DNA from 3 places in the Serratia sp. Sp408 genome. Region 1 is predicted to be linked to each of the others. Evidence: predicted binding sites of a transcription regulator. Region 1 holds the regulator's gene; each other region holds the start of a gene.
The links. Region 1 encodes LexA, which represses DNA repair genes until DNA is damaged. Its sites were predicted from a motif close to TNCTGTATGTACATACAGNA; they were not measured.

Region 1 (3,282 bases):
ACTTTACCTTTAAACTGCTTCCAGTTACCGTCGGCTTGATCTGTGTTCATAATCTCTCCGTTACCTGTGGTTAGTCAGTTTTAGATAAATCGGGCTGGCGCCAACTGATTAAAATTTATGGCCATTTAACGCTATCTCAGCAATATAAAATCACCGTATAACTCGCCAGCCACGTGACTAATTATAGTCACCGACAACCAAACGACGGAAAATACCAGTTCAAAAAACCATTAACAAACCAAATTACAGATAAAAAATCGACAAAACAGTAACTAAACGCCGCTCCAGCATCAAGGTGGAATGTAACCAGATATAAACAAAAAGCAAAAAATACAGCAAAGAAACTAATGAATAGCCAAAGTCAGTGGCTACCGGCGTGGGCAAACCAGGTGCCATTCACGCTGTGCCGGTGCCAAACCCAGCCTAATGCCAGGCCACGCAGGCCGAGAAACACCGCCAAGGCCAGCCACAAACCGTGGTTACCCAACCATGGCAGGGTGAACAGCGTCAGGCCATACCCGGCGGCGGCGACCGCCATACTATTACGCATCTCCGCGCCGCGCGTGGCGCCGATAAACATACCATCCAGCAAATAACACCACACGCCCGCCAGCGGCAATAGCACCTGCCACGGCAGATAGAGGTTGGCCAGGGCGCGCAGCTCCGGCAACGACGTCAGCGCAGCAACGATGTGCTGGCCGGCGACGGCATAAATCAGCGCGAAGCCCAGCGCCACCATACATGCCTGCCGACATGCCGCACGCCAGATGCGTCGCAGCTGTCGATCGTCCCTTGCTCCATAAGCATGGCCGGAATGCGCCTCAACGGCATAGGCAAAACCGTCCAGCGCATAGGCGGTAAAGGTCAGCAGGTTCATCAGTACCGCGTTTACCGCCACCACCTCGCTGCCGAGACGTGCGCCAAAGATGGTCAACGAGGCAAAGCACAGCTGCAGCAATAGCGATCGCAGCATGATGTCGCGGTTGAGCGCCAGCAGGCGACGCAGATTGCCACGCCAGGCGTGGCGCAGCATTGCCGGTGTAATACCACGCAGGCGCATCACCCGCCAACTGAGCCACACCCCCAGTAGCAGCGTGGCATATTCGGCAATGGCGGTGGCGGTGGCTGCGCCCTGCACGTTCCAGCCCAGCCCCATCACCAACCAGATATCCAGTACGATATTCAGCAGGTTGCCGACGATCAGCAGGATCACCGGCGCGCGCACGTACTGCACGCCCAGCAGCCAGCCCAGTAATACCAGGTTTGCCAAGGCGGCCGGCGCGCTCAGCCAGCGGATTTCCAGGAACAGCCGGGCCTGCGCCAACACCTCGGCGTCGCCACCGACGATGCTCAACGCCAGGTCGATCAACGGATGACGCAGCAGCACAATGGCCAAACCAGCCAGTAGCGCCAGCATCAGCGGTTGCATGAAGGCGCGCGCCAGTGCCAGGGGATTTTGCGCCCCCAGCGCCTGCGCGGCCAGCCCGGTGGTACTCATGCGCAGGAACAGTAACAGCATGAACAGGAAGCTGGTTGCCATCGAACCGATCGCCACGCCCCCCAGATAGTTCGGGCTGTCGAGATGACCAATCACCGCCGTATCCACCAACCCCAGCAGCGGTACGGTGATATTGGAAAAGATCATCGGCAGCGCCAGACGCCACAGGGCTTTGTCGGTATCGCTGGTGAAAGTGGCAAGCAGGCGCATAGTAACATGTTCCCGTAGGTACCCACGCTCTGGCAAGGGGAGCGATTTACCGGCTACGCCTTGAAAGCTCTTGGGTATGGTGATGTTTTGACGATGGCATCGCCCCAGAACGGGCTGAGGCGATTAGGTTCGGGGGACTGCGAGTTAGATCCAATCACCGTTGCGAATGACGCCGACGGCCAGGCCTTCAATGGTGAAGTTCTGCTGACGAAGATCGACCACAATCGGTTGAAACTCACTGTTTTCCGGTAATAACTCTACCACATTACCGTGTTTTTTCAGGCGTTTGACGGTGACTTCGTCTTCAATGCGCGCCACCACCACCTGGCCGTTACGCACGTCCTGGGTTTTATGCACCGCCAGCAAGTCGCCGTCGAGAATGCCGATATCGCGCATCGACATGCCGTTGACCCGCAGCAGGAAGTCTGCGTTTGGCTTGAAGAGCGAAGGATCGACCTTGTAGTGCCCTTCGATATGCTGCTGCGCCAGCAGTGGCTCACCGGCGGCCACCCGGCCAATCAGCGGCAGGCCGTCTTCATCTTCCATCAGCAGACGAATGCCGCGCGAGGCGCCGGAGACGATTTCGATGACGCCTTTGCGCGCCAGGGCCTTGAGGTGTTCTTCAGCGGCATTAGGCGAGCGGAACCCCAGACGCAGCGCGATCTCGGCACGCGTTGGCGGCATGCCCGTCTGCGAAATATGATCGCGAATCAGGTCGTAGACCTCTTGCTGTCTGGTAGTTAATGCTTTCATTCCGCCCCCTGTTTGTTTATACAGTCTTGCTGTGAGTATATACAGGTGAACGTGGATTGGGAACTGGAGAATGAATAAAAATCAGGGATTAGCGAGGTGCTGCGCAACATCGATTGCCTGCCGCTCAAACCAGGTATTGCCACAGTACGCTGACCCAGACAAACAGCGCCAGTGCAATCGCCAGCGACACCGCCGCCGAGCCCATGTCCTTGGCGCGGCCGGAAAGCTCGTGGTGTTCAGTGCCGATGCGATCGACGATCGCCTCAATCGCACTGTTGAGCATTTCGACAATCATCACCAGTACCACCGAACCGATCAATAAAATGCGCGCTATCGCACCCACATCCAGCCAAATCGCCAGTATGATGGCCAGCACGGTCGCCACCAGTTCCTGGCGAAACGCGGCTTCATGCTGCCAGGCGGCGGTCAATCCCTTATAGGAATATCCGAAAGCTTTGATGACGCGAGTCAAACCGGTTGCTTGATTTGCCATGTTGCGGTGTGCCTTTTATAAGTGATAAGTCATAATCTTAACGGCTCTGGTTTTTTTAACACCACAGATCTGCTACCCGGTTTCTGGTATGCTTGCGGCGCATTGCTAACAAGAGGCTTCACGTTGTTATGTCAGGTTGGCGTAAAATTTATTATAAATTATTGAATTTACCACTAAAACTGTTGGTAAGAAGTAAGGTTATCCCTTCAGATCCGGTCACGGAGTTAGGGTTGGATCCCTCACGGCCGATTTTGTATGTTTTACCTTATAATTCCAAGGCGGATTTACTGACGCTGCGCACCCAGTGCCTGGCGCAGGATCTGCCCGA
Region 2 (3,282 bases), on a different contig from region 1:
GCACCAGCGCCCGGCAAATAGCCAACTGCTGCTGTTCGCCTGCGGCCAGATCGCCGGCACGGCGGCCGCGCATCGCTTTCAGATTCGGGAACAGGCTGTAGATTAGCGGTGGGATACGGCGGGTTCTATCGTGTCCCGCCATCAGCGCAACCTGCAGATTCTCCTCGACGCTGAGCGGCGAAAAAATCTGCCGCCCCTGCGGCACATAACTGATGCCCAGCGCCGCGCGAGTCTCGACCGGCTGCTGCAACAGATTTTGCGGCGGCTCGTCGGCCAGCTGCCAGGTCATACTGCCGCTCACCACTGGCAAATGTCCCATGATGCAGTTCACCAGCGTGGTTTTTCCCACGCCGTTGCGCCCCAGCAACACCGTACATTGGCCACGTGGCAACTCCAGATTGATATCCCACAACGTATGGTTCTGCCCGTAAAATTGATTTACTGAACGTAGGCTTAACATTCGGCATTCTCCTCAAAGACCTGTTTCACACTCATGCAACCTGTGCCTCCGTGCTTTTTCCTTTCCTTCGCGGTTAGCGATTTCTTTCCCGAGTGGTTTAACGTCCAGAACAAAATGCCGCCTGGGCTGCGCGGTAATTGCAGTACAGGTTGGGGCTAAAAAAACGATGTTTGGCTAAAAATGGTGCTTTATGACCGAATAACGCGTCTATTCGCTTTTTTTGGCGCTCTGAGCCATCATCCTTTGTATGGCGACGGCGTCACGACAAACAGTTATTCCTGTCGTCTCTCAATAAAAAGCAAGCGGTCTGCACTTGTCTGCCACTCAGTATTGCAACTCTCAGGCCAACTTTTATCGGTCAATAAAAAAGCAGCTTGTTATTGTTATGTTAAGCTGAGCGCTTGTGGCGACCGGGGCCGCTGCGCAGGGCAAAATATCGACGCAGCTTGATTCGAACGTTTTTTGCACTGTTACGGTGCCACCTCGTTGAAACATGGTGCAAGGCTGTGGCGGCGATGGTCGGCGTTTCGCCACCGTCGGAGGCAAATGAGTGAAATGCATTTATGGCAATGGGCATTTTTAGTATTTATAGGCATAAACAAAGCAATAAAAGTGTCAAAAAATAACTAAAAAAGCCGCCTCGAAGCCGATGCCAGCGAAAAAACGATTTTTCTGTAACTCCCGTGGCTGGCGGGGCGGTGAGAGTTATCCACCATTCCTGTGGATAACCTTGTGTATTAGATTTAGAAAAGCGGTTTAAAGCGAGAGCCGGCGCGGGTTGTCTTCGCATTGTCCGGATTCTCGTCTTTTTACTAAAGTCTTTTTTTATCAAGTACTTAATTAAAAGCAATATGCGAAGGCATTGCTGGCAATCCTATGTATGATTTTTCGCCTCGCCGCTATCAATAAGTTAATTCGCGACAAATTCTGGGGATAAAACGGTTATTGACAATAAAAATGTCACCGCAGTGTAACCTTGGCGGTGCAACGGGTTTTTGGCCGGGTACGACAAAGCCACTAATCCGCTTGAAGCTGGTTTTATATCCAGTATCATAGGCACTGGCGAAAATCGCCGCGACTTTCCATACTTACAGGCCGCTGTGCCGACGGGTTCGCATCCGCGGTTGGGGTAGGCGCAGGCAACCCTGCGGCGACGGGAATGATGAAGGGTATATGAGTAAACTTTTTAAACTGCATTCAGACTTCAAACCGGCCGGCGACCAGCCGGAGGCCATTCGCAAGCTGGAAGAAGGGCTGGAAGATGGCCTGGCGCACCAGACGCTGCTGGGGGTTACCGGTTCGGGGAAAACCTTCACCGTTGCCAACGTGATCGCCGATCTGAACCGGCCAACGATGGTGCTGGCGCCCAACAAAACGCTGGCGGCGCAGCTGTACGGCGAAATGAAAGAGTTCTTCCCCGAGAATGCGGTGGAATACTTTGTCTCGTATTACGATTACTACCAGCCGGAAGCCTACGTGCCGAGCTCGGATACCTTCATCGAAAAGGACGCTTCGGTAAACGAACATATTGAGCAAATGCGCCTGTCGGCGACCAAAGCGCTGCTGGAGCGGCGTGACGTGGTGGTGGTGGCGTCGGTCTCGGCGATCTACGGTCTGGGCGATCCGGATCTGTACCTCAAGATGATGCTGCACCTGACCAAGGGCATGATCATCGACCAGCGTTCGATCCTGCGCCGACTGGCGGAGCTGCAATATACCCGTAACGATCAGGCGTTCCAGCGCGCTACCTTCCGGGTGCGTGGCGAAGTGATCGATATCTTCCCGGCGGAATCCGACGAGCTGGCACTGCGAGTTGAACTGTTCGACGAGGAGGTCGAGCGGTTGTCATTGTTTGATCCGCTCACCGGTCAGGTCGAACAGGTGGTGCAGCGTTTTACCATTTACCCGAAGTCGCATTACGTCACGCCGCGTGAACGCATTCTGCAGGCGATGGAAGAGATCAAGGTCGATCTGACCGAGCGTCGTCAGGTGCTGCTGGCCAATAACAAACTGCTGGAAGAGCAGCGGCTGACGCAGCGCACCCAGTTCGATCTGGAAATGATGAACGAGCTTGGCTACTGTTCGGGCATCGAAAACTATTCGCGGTATCTGTCCGGTCGCGGCCCGGGTGAGCCACCGCCGACGTTGTTCGATTATCTGCCTGCTGATGGCCTGTTGGTGGTGGATGAATCGCACGTCACCATCCCGCAGATTGGCGGTATGTACAAAGGCGACCGTTCGCGCAAGGAAACGCTGGTGGAATATGGTTTCCGCCTGCCTTCGGCGCTGGACAACCGACCCATGCGCTTTGAGGAGTTCGAGGCGCTGGCACCGCAAACCATTTACGTTTCGGCGACGCCGGGCAAATACGAACTGGAAAAATCCGGTGGCGACGTGATCGACCAGGTAGTGCGGCCGACCGGTCTGCTGGATCCGCAAGTGGAAGTGCGGCCGGTGACGACCCAGGTCGACGATCTGCTGTCGGAGATCCGTAAACGGGTAGCAGTCAACGAGCGGGTGCTAGTGACCACGCTGACCAAACGCATGGCGGAAGATCTGACCGAATATCTTGAAGAGCACGGCGAGCGCGTACGTTATCTGCATTCCGACATCGACACCGTCGAACGCGTCGAAATCATTCGTGATTTGCGTCTGGGCGAGTTTGACGTGCTGGTGGGCATCAACCTGTTACGAGAAGGCCTGGACATGCCTGAGGTGTCGCTGGTGGCGATTCTCGACGCAGATAAAGAGGGCTTCCTGCGTTCCGAACGCTCGTTGATCCAGACCATCGGCCGTGCGGCACGTAACCTGAACGGCAAGGC
Region 3 (3,282 bases), on a different contig from region 1:
TATATTTTCAGCATGTCACGAGGAGGCCCCATGTGGCTGGCAGGCGCAATTTTTATTCTGACCATTGTGTTGGTGATTTGGCAGCCCAAAGGACTGGGCATTGGTTGGAGTGCTTTATTGGGAGCGGCCCTGGCCCTGCTGAGCGGTGTGGTGCAGGTGGGTGACATACCGGTGGTGTGGCACGTCGTCTGGAATGCCACTGCCACGTTTATTGCGGTGATTATCATCAGCCTGTTGCTGGATGAGTCCGGCTTTTTTGAATGGGCGGCGCTGCATGTCGCACGCTGGGGGGGCGGTAAAGGGCGCTGGCTGTTTACGTATATTATTCTGTTGGGGGCGGCGGTTGCTGCGCTGTTTGCCAATGACGGCGCAGCGCTGATCCTGACGCCGATCGTTATCGCCATGTTGCTGGCGCTGGGCTTTAGCCCGGCGGCGACGTTAGCCTTTGTGATGGCGGCCGGTTTTATTGCCGACACCGCCAGTCTGCCGCTTATCGTCTCCAACCTGGTTAACATCGTCTCGGCCGACTTCTTCAAGCTGGGTTTTAATGACTATGCCTCGGTGATGGTACCGGTGAATATGGTGGCCATTGCAGCGACGCTGATTATGCTGCACTGGTTTTTCCGCAAGGACATTCCGGCCCGTTATGACGTCGCGCGACTGAAGGCACCAGCGCAGGCGATCCGCTGTCTGCCGACGTTCCGCGCCGGTTGGGGCGTGTTGCTGTTGCTACTGGTCGGTTTCTTCGCTCTGGAGCCGCATGGCGTTCCGGTTAGCCTGGTTGCCGCGGTGGGCGCATTGATTTTATTGTTGGTCGCGAAAAAAGGCCAGGCGATCAATACCGGCAAAGTGCTGCGCGGCGCTCCATGGCAAATCGTCATTTTCTCGTTGGGGATGTATCTGGTGGTCTACGGTCTGCGTAATGCGGGGCTGACCGACCTGCTTTCTATGGTGCTCAATCGTCTGGCAGAAAGTGGCCTGTGGGCTGCGACGCTCGGTACCGGATTTATTACCGCCTTCCTGTCGTCGGTGATGAATAACCTACCTACGGTGTTGATTGGTGCGCTGTCGATCGACGGCAGTACCGCCGGCGGCGTAGTTAAGCAAGCCATGATTTACGCTAACGTGATTGGCAGCGATCTGGGGCCGAAAATCACGCCGATAGGCAGCCTGGCGACGTTACTGTGGCTGCACGTGCTGTCTCGTAAAAATATCAACATCACCTGGGGATACTATTTCCGCGTGGGGGTAGTGATGACATTGCCGGTGCTGTTCGTCACGCTGGCCGCATTGGCGCTGCGCCTGTCCGTTGCGCTATAACAGAGGAAGAGGTGGGAGCGTTTTATGAGCAATATAACGATTTATCATAATCCGGACTGCGGTACGTCACGCAATACGCTGGCGCTGATCCGCAACAGCGGCGTAGAGCCGACGGTCATATTGTACCTGGAAACGCCGCCGAGCCGTGATGAACTGATCGGGTTGATTAGCGAAATGGGCATATCGGTGCGCGATTTGCTGCGTAAAAACGTCGAGCCTTATCAGCAACTGGATTTGGCGCAGGATAGCTGGAGCGACCAACGGCTGATCGACTGTATGTTGCAACACCCGATCCTGATTAATCGCCCGATTGTGGTCACTCCGCTGGGTACCCGCTTATGCCGTCCGTCAGAGGCGGTACTGGATATTTTACCGGATGCACAGTTAGGACCGTTCAGCAAAGAAGACGGCGAAGAAGTGATTGACGCACAAGGGCGACGGGTGAAGTAAACCGCGCTGCGGTATGGCAAGGCAAGGGTTTGCACAGAGGCAAACCCGTGTTGAAATTAAATTCCCTGCGCCATCAGCCTGATAGTGGCTTTTCCCCATCTGCCGCTTGATCCTGACTGGCACCTCAAATACTGTATATAAAAACAGTAAAAGAGGTGCCAGATGATATTTTTCCAACCAGATGAAAAAGCAGCAGAACCTGCTTTCCCTCTGTTTGCCGAGCGTGTCCCCTGTGGGTTTCCTTCTCCGGCGCAGGACTATGTCGAGTCGCGGTTGGATATCGGCAAGCTGCTGGTGCGGCATCCTAACGCCACTTATTTTGTACGCGCCAGCGGCAATTCGATGATTGATGCCAATATTCATGACGGCGACCTGTTGGTGGTCGACAGCGCACTCAATGCTGAGCATGGCAACATCGTGATTGCCGCTATCGACGGCGAATTCACCGTCAAGCGATTACAGTTACATCCCACGCGGCAATTGGTAGCCATGAACCCGGCCTATGCGCCGATTATTCTGGCCGAAGATGCAACGCTGGAAATCTTTGGCGTGGTGACGTTTATCGTCTATGCCGCGCGGTGATCCGTGACCATGGGCGTGATTGATGGCGCAAACATCCTATTGCCGCTTACTGCTTGGGCGGAGCAGGTCTTGAGCATCGGCATTTCTCGTCATTTTGAACAGATGAGTTGATCGCGCTTGTGATATTTTTATACTGTATTTATATACAGTTTTTATTGTGAGTATCATCATGTTTGCTTTGGTGGATGTGAATTCGTTTTATGCATCTTGTGAAACCATCTTCCGCCCGGATTTACGAGGGCGGCCGGTGATCGTGCTTTCCAATAACGACGGCTGTGTGATCGCCCGCAGCGCCGAAGCCAAAGCGTTGGGTATCCCGATGGGCGCGCCGTATTTCAAAATCAGGCAGGAAACGCAGCGGCTGAATGTGGCGGTATTTTCTTCCAACTATGCATTGTATGCCGATATGTCGGCGCGAGTGATGGATACCCTGGAGGCGATGGCGCCGGCGGTAGAAATCTATTCACTGGACGAGGCTTTCCTAAAGCTGGACGGCATGAGCAACGGCGTATCGCTGGCAGATTTTGGCCGGGCGGTGCGCGATAGGATCAAGCGAGAAACTCACCTGACGGTGGGCGTGGGCATTGCGCCATCGAAAACGCTGGCCAAACTGGCTAATCATGCGGCTAAAACATGGGAGCAAACCAAAGGGGTGGTGGATCTTTCCGATCCGTTGCGCCAGCGTAAGCTGCTGGCGTTATTACCGGTGAGCGAAGTGTGGGGCGTTGGCCGTCGCCTGACGCGGCAGTTGCAGACCATGGGTATTGAAAATGCGCTGCAATTGGCGGACTGCGATACACAACTGATCCGCAAAACGTTTAGCGTGGTATTGGAACGTACGGTGCGTGAACTGCGCGGCGAATCCTGTTTGCATTGGGAGGATGTCGCACCGACCAAACAGCAGATTGTCTGTTCCCGTTCGTTTGGCCA

Region 2: the regulator LexA is predicted to act here: its motif matches at 1,491-1,510, upstream of uvrB (excinuclease ABC subunit UvrB).
Region 3: the regulator LexA is predicted to act here: its motif matches at 1,900-1,919, upstream of umuD (translesion error-prone DNA polymerase V autoproteolytic subunit).

What each region holds. Positions count from the first base shown of each region.
Region 1 covers NZ_JBXUFT010000002.1:307,627-310,908, forward strand. Annotated here, with positions in the region: gene AC2AXP_RS12240 (CsbD family protein) at 1-50, opposite strand, end outside; gene dinF (MATE family efflux transporter DinF) at 362-1,708, opposite strand; gene lexA (transcriptional repressor LexA) at 1,853-2,461, opposite strand; gene AC2AXP_RS12255 (diacylglycerol kinase) at 2,586-2,954, opposite strand; gene plsB (glycerol-3-phosphate 1-O-acyltransferase PlsB) at 3,083-3,282, shown strand, end outside.
Region 2 covers NZ_JBXUFT010000001.1:425,733-429,014, forward strand. Annotated here, with positions in the region: gene AC2AXP_RS02120 (ATP-binding cassette domain-containing protein) at 1-460, opposite strand, end outside; gene uvrB (excinuclease ABC subunit UvrB) at 1,634-3,282, shown strand, end outside.
Region 3 covers NZ_JBXUFT010000001.1:2,023,455-2,026,736, reverse strand. Annotated here, with positions in the region: gene AC2AXP_RS09615 (arsenic transporter) at 31-1,320, shown strand; gene arsC (glutaredoxin-dependent arsenate reductase) at 1,345-1,770, shown strand; gene umuD (translesion error-prone DNA polymerase V autoproteolytic subunit) at 1,933-2,352, shown strand; gene umuC (translesion error-prone DNA polymerase V subunit UmuC) at 2,522-3,282, shown strand, end outside.